DNA from 3 places in the Dysgonomonas sp. 37-18 genome. Region 1 is predicted to be linked to each of the others. Evidence: riboswitches for the same ligand, from Rfam matches in the RefSeq annotation. Region 1 holds a riboswitch; each other region holds the start of a gene.
What was found. A riboswitch is a leader RNA that binds a small molecule or an ion and turns the genes downstream of it on or off. The one in region 1 is predicted to bind cobalamin.

Region 1 (2,210 bases):
ATATTCTATATTTTCATGATACATAAAATTGAAGGCTTCGTCGGCTGCAACTGCTATTTTCAGATCCCGAGAAGCATGTTCTTTAATTCGCTGCGGTTCTGAATTTCCTAACTCAACTTGCGTATATGATAACAATTTATCAATATCAATATGTTTTTCTACAATTGATGCGGCAATATTAGCAAAGTCATCTAAAAGAAAATCTTGATCGGTACTTAATCCCAAATGACGTGAAGGCACACTTAGATTTTCATTTTTAGGCAGATAACCTAGTGGAACTATACCAACATCGTGGCAAGCATCCGAGAGAAATTTATAATGGCTCTCGGAACCAACATAGTTAAAAATTACTCCGATGACATTTATCTTTTCATAAAATTTTTTGAATCCATACAATAACGGAGCTGCTGAATATGCCATAGATTTGGCATTTATAACCATAACAACAGGGATATCCAATAATCCTGCAATTTCGGCACTACTTCCTTTCATTTTGTCATATCCATCAAATAGCCCCATCACTCCTTCTGTAATGCAAGCATCACTTCCTGATGCGTATTTTGAGTACAGATATCTGACGTGATTCTCTGATGATAAGAATAAATCCAGATTGACAGATTTATTGCCTGAAGCCATATCGTGATATTTCGTATCTATATAATCAGGTCCGCACTTAAATGGTTGTACCATAAGACCTCTGTTCTTTAATGCTCTTAATAAGCCTAAAGTAACTGTTGTTTTTCCTGAACCCGAGCTTGGCGCAGCTATGAGAAAACTGGAAATCACTTTCATGAGTAATCTGGTTTTATTTTCAGCAAAAGTATAAAAAGCCATCAATGAAATGAATTTTACCAAGAAAATATATTTTTTAAGAATTCTTTTTAATCCTATTTTTTTTCAATTACCTTTGAAGCCGCTTAGGTGATGCATTCAGACATTCGTCTGTTGCATAAAAGGGAATTCGGTCAGAATCCGAAACAGTGCCCGCTACTGTGAATTCCATAAAATTTTGAGTATCACCACTGCCACTGTCATAATGATGGGAAGGCCTCTCAAAATGGAACAAGTCAGGAAACCTGCCTAGCATAAATTAATAGATATTCCCGGGGTCAGGAATATAATTAACTAACATTATACTTCTTTTTTAATGAAACTAAGAATTATGCTAACAGCATTGCTATGCTGTATTGCAAGTATTTCGTTCGCTCAGTTGAGCTTGCGCGGAAGAGTTGTTGATGAAAATGAAAAGCCGATCGCTGGCGCCAGCGTATGGATTGAGTACACAACCATTGGAACATCCACAGATTTGAAGGGTGAGTTTAGTCTTGAAAAAATCCCGGAAGGTAATAATCTTCTAAGAATTAGTGCACTGGATTATAATGGAGCTCGTGAGACAATAAACAGATCTAATGACAACATCCTTATTCGGATGAAACATTCTCCTCTTAAACTGAATGAAGTAGTAGTAACAGGTACCGGCACAATCAACAAACTTAAAAACTCACCCGTTGCAATAGATGTTATTTCTCAGAGGGAACTCCAAAACACGAATATTCCTACATTCGAAAACGCTATGATTGCTCTGAATCCTTCCATGTCATTTACTCCTAATGCAATGGGATCGTACATGCAACTGAATGGATTAAGCAATAGATATATACTTGTGTTAGTTGATGGTAAAAAACTTGGTGGCGATGTCGGAGGTAACGTAGACTTAAACCGCATTGATATGGGAAATATCAAGAGGATAGAAGTTCTGAAAGGAGCCGCTTCTTCTTTGTATGGTTCGGATGCAATAGCGGGAGTTATTAATATTATAACCAATAAACCAAAAGACTTAGTAAATTTTTCTACAGAGACACGCTTCTCAGAGTATGGACAATTTACTCAAAATGCTAACCTATATCTGAATATTGGGGGCTTCTCTTCGTCTACTTCTTTTCAGCGGAATCAGGCTGACGGATGGCAACTAAATAAAAAGGAAATAATAAACGATAAAGAAGTAGATACGGATAAACAAGCTATGTTACGCTTCTATTCTGATGTTTTTAGCCAACGTTTTGGTTATAAGGCGACAAAAGAATTGAGCATGTATGTAGAGGGAAGTCTTTTCGACAAAAAATTTAAACGCCCCGTAAGTACTTATGGGTTCGATATGAAATACGTCGACTATTCATTTGGTGCCGGTGCAAAGTATTTACTGAAAAATA
Region 2 (2,210 bases), on a different contig from region 1:
GTTCCATTTTTAGGGTTCGGGCGTCCTTCTACAATTGCCATGTATGAATACTTAGGTACAAGGTTGTCCCAGTTTTTCTGGAAAATATCCTGTAGCTCCATATCTTTCGCAAAGATCATTAGTCCCGAAACTTCTCTGTCGAGGCGATGCAGAACATAAACACGTGCTTTTTTATCTTTTTTCTTTACGTATTCATTCAGAGAATTATATACAGTGCGTGACTTTTCCTTATCTGTAGCTACAGATAAAAATCCTGCTTCTTTTTCGATGACAATTAAGTCGTCGTCTTCAAATACAATCTTTAATCCCTTCAATCTTTTTTCTTTTCGAGACTGATCGTATTTCATAACAGAGACCTTATCTTTTGCCTTCAGTTCGAAATCGAATTGGGTGATAAGCTTTCCGTTTACTTTGATTTGTTTATGTGCAAGAAGCGATTTAACTGCGTTGCGACTTTTACGCACTTCTTTTTGGACAAGGAAATCTAGCAATTGAGCCGGTTGATCAACTTTTATTTCCTGCAATACTTTATCTCTGGTTGTATTCCTCATTTCATTTATATATGAATATGAAACAAAGGTAAGCGTTTTTCTTTTAAGATAAACACAACATTAGATGTCGATTTACAAATATTAATTTAAATCATGGCTGCTTAAGGTTGGAGAACTTTAATGCATAGAGTCATAAAACACAGGATAATATCTTTCGCATGAAGCATGCTAGCGGAATTAACATTTATATTTTGTCTTTCAATATAATTTATCCTTACCTTTGCAGCACTTTGTTTCGTTTGTTAACGAATTAAAAGGGAATCAGGTGAAAATCCTGAACAGACCCGCTGCTGTAAGCTCTGTAAAGCTTGTGCAACATAGCCACTGTTATTCAAAATGGGAAGGCTGTACAAGTTGGAGTAAGTCAGAAGACCTGCAAAGTAATAGTTCGGACAGCTTTCGAGGAATAGAGCTTAAGAAACAGTGTCAAGATTATATAGTCTTTTCTTTGTTCTTATCGAAAGCATTTTATTGAATAATTTGTGAAGATGAGGACTTTTTTATTCTCCCTTATATTTTTATTTGTAGTAGGCTGTATGCATATACAGGCTCAGATTAATGATAGTCTTAATGCAAAGAAACTGTCAGAGATAGAAATTTCTGCACAGATCAAACCATCTGTCTCACGATCTACAACTCCACTTCAAGTTATTGATAATACAGAGATTGAACGAATAGGAATACTGTCCGTATCAGATGCTGTGCGCCGTTTTTCGGGAGTTACAGTAAAAGATTATGGAGGTATTGGAGGTATGAAAACTGTTTCTATAAGGGGGATGGGGGCTCAACATACTGCAGTTAGTTATGACGGTGTTACGATGAGTAATGTTCAATCCGGACAGATCGATATCAGCCGTTTTTCATTGGATAATGTTTCTATGATAACTCTCTCTATTGGTCAGTCTGATGATATATTTCAGGCAGCACGATCATATGCATCAGCCGGCTTATTAGAGGTAATAACATCAAACCCTGCCTTTAAGAATAAATCATATAATGGAAATATACAAGTTAAAGCTGGTTCTTATGGGCTTTTCAATCCTACTGTCTATTATGCACACCGACTGAATAAGAAATTCTCTCTTTCGTTAAATACAGGATGGGAAAGAGCAGATGGAAGATATAAATTCACATTTAAAAATGCGGATCAAACTGAAGAGCGTAAGCGTAGGAATTCTGATGTTGATATCTGGCGTACAGAATTAAACCTCTATGGGAATATGGGCAAAGCCGGCGAGCTGAAATTTAAAGTAAATTATTATGATTCGGAAAGAGGTTTGCCGGGTTCTGTAATTTTCTACAGAGACGATAATGACGAAAGAGTATGGAACAAGGATTTGTTCTCCCAACTATATTACAAAAATAGAGTTAATGATAAAATGAGTATAAAAGGGCAATTAAAATTCAGTCGCAACCATTATAAATATTTGTCAATAACCAATAATACAGCAGAAAATAAACAAGAAGACCGCATCACTCAGTATGAATATTATGCATCGGTAGGTATGATGTACAAACCTCTAAAATATCTATCCATAAGTTTATTTGAAGATATATTTCAGAATAAGTTGAATAGTAATTTTGAAGATGTGGACAAGCCGAAGAGAATTTCATCACTCACAGCTTTGGCTGCTCAATTTACTAATAAATATCTAACCG
Region 3 (2,210 bases), on a different contig from region 1:
TAAGAACCAGTCATCTTCATTCAGAATAATATTTTCTACCGGATTTGTTGTATGTTCTTGAAAAATGCCGTCGCGTGTATTTCTTTTTGTATATGAAATAAACGGTGGTTTAAACATAACAGAAGTAATGAACGGAATAGAAGTCAACCCATTGTATTCTATTGGGCAGTTCCAAGTAATGTCACTAAGAGTTAACCCTGCATTTGCACCTGCGGTAAGCTGGCGATATACAAGATGCTGATACCCCATTACGGTTTCCTGAATGCGGCGGTAGATAGAAAGTACCAGCTCATTGAACAATTCGTTGGCATGCAAAAAACGCACACTTTGCAACCCGCTGCTGATGGAATTGTTATGCACTATAGTATAACGTTCCATTCTACGCCAGAAGCCATAGAGAAGCTCTATAAGCTCTATAAATAAATCTTTATCGTTGAAAAAGATAGCATACTTGTTATGTACATTTTGCACCTCATCGGGATTACATACAGTAAGTAGCTTAAATGCTTCTATCAATGTTTTTTGAAATTCTTCGTCAGTCTTGAATTCTTTGATATAATAATCGTAGATAATGACATCATTCTTTTTCAATCTTTGTATAAAAGCTTCAATAACCCGATGAAAACCGTAACTATTTAATATTTTTTGCCTCGTGTCGCAAAACTTAAGAGTGAAGTTGATAATCGCCTTTCCTTCGCCTAAAGTAAACTCTTGTAACATGTTTAATTTTATTTATTATAGTTATTATTTCTATCCGGTTCGATATCGATTTGCAATCTCCTATCTCCATTTGTGACAGGAGATTGCAAACTTCAATACTTGATTTGAAAACATTCAAATTGCGTTGTTTTCCAACATCAAATTTAAGGAAACTTACCTATACAATTAAACGAATTAAAGACTAAATTTATAATAAATTGTAAATTAAAAATAAGTTTTTGCTATTACCTTGTATTGGTGTTGCTTATAAATACTTTATTTTTTGTCTTTTATGAATTTAGGATTAACATCAAAGGCAAAAAAGTAAGTATTTGTTTCGCTTAAACACTTAGGACAAAGGCAGTCACTATAGTTATCTTTTATATAATCGCGCACCCCTGAAACTAAAGAAACTCTACGGCAGCTACACAATTCTACGCGGTCTTCTCTACAGCTGAAAGCGGCCGAACATCTTTGACATATCTTTTTCATTGTTGTAAGTTTTTATTGTTATTGAATATATTATAAGATCAGGAGAAGGTTTATTTAAAATATACAACCTCATTTGCAGATACCGAAATATGACATTGCAAGAGATGATAGTATAAATACTTCAACCAAAATCAATTTTCTATAATCAGAGAAAAATCTCTTGAGCTTTCTATCTTTTTTCGCGAAAGATGAAATTTATTTTTTGGCAGGTCTTCTGACTTACTTCCGTTTTATACGACCTTCCCGTTTATGAAAAACAGTGGCTTTGAGGATTTGTATAAACGTTTAGCGAAGCTTACAGCAGCGCGACTGTTCAGGATTTACACCTGATTCCCTTTTCATTATATATCCAAGACTTCGAATATATAACACCAATTATGGTAACAAAGATATAGAATTATAAATAAGAACAAATATAAATAAGAAAGTTTTTGATGGTATAATGAATTACTATTTCATAAGAGTGTGTTCTGCAAGGAATAAGTTTCGAACTATAATTTATACTCTAATCTTCTAAATCCCAATCATCAAAGAAAGAGTAATCTTCTGTAAACTGATCCAATTCACGACGATCTTTTTTTGTTGGTCGCCCTGTTCCTCTAGCTCTATCTACAAAACCGCTCACCTTAGACATTTCTAATATTTCAAGTTGAGATGCAGATGTCACATCTTTCATAAATTCGGGCACAAGCTTGGCTCCCATTCTGTTTTCCGAAAGGTTGAGGACTTCAAAGGAATAAGTAACCGGAGGACGGCGCACTTCTATCACATCGCCTACCTTAATTGATCGAGAGGGTTTTATAGTAACTCCTTTGATCGAGACACGTCCTTTTTTACATGCTTCTATTGCTATAGAACGAGTTTTGAAAAGACGAACAGCCCACAGCCATTTGTCTATACGTACTTCGTTTTTAGGTTCTTTCATAATAAAATCAGAATTTTGCCAATATGTCCGCAAACAAGACCGGCTTCACATCATTTACCAAAGTTATATATTAGATACAAAAGATATTCGTTTC

Region 2: it holds a riboswitch for cobalamin, as region 1 does, so the genes downstream of both, BGO84_RS02420 (TonB-dependent receptor) here and BGO84_RS03430 (TonB-dependent receptor) in region 1, are expected to answer to the same signal.
Region 3: it holds a riboswitch for cobalamin, as region 1 does, so the genes downstream of both, BGO84_RS07140 (cysteine-rich CWC family protein) here and BGO84_RS03430 (TonB-dependent receptor) in region 1, are expected to answer to the same signal.

What each region holds. Positions count from the first base shown of each region.
Region 1 covers NZ_MKVC01000008.1:119,299-121,508, reverse strand. Annotated here, with positions in the region: gene BGO84_RS03435 (cobyrinate a,c-diamide synthase) at 1-834, opposite strand, end outside; cobalamin riboswitch at 903-1,099, shown strand; gene BGO84_RS03430 (TonB-dependent receptor) at 1,148-2,210, shown strand, end outside.
Region 2 covers NZ_MKVC01000006.1:98,023-100,232, forward strand. Annotated here, with positions in the region: gene BGO84_RS02415 (RluA family pseudouridine synthase) at 1-551, opposite strand, end outside; cobalamin riboswitch at 765-947, shown strand; gene BGO84_RS02420 (TonB-dependent receptor) at 1,040-2,210, shown strand, end outside.
Region 3 covers NZ_MKVC01000021.1:20,673-22,882, reverse strand. Annotated here, with positions in the region: gene BGO84_RS07145 (phosphoenolpyruvate carboxykinase) at 1-720, opposite strand, end outside; gene BGO84_RS07140 (cysteine-rich CWC family protein) at 976-1,191, opposite strand; cobalamin riboswitch at 1,378-1,582, opposite strand; gene BGO84_RS07135 (RNA-binding S4 domain-containing protein) at 1,697-2,116, opposite strand.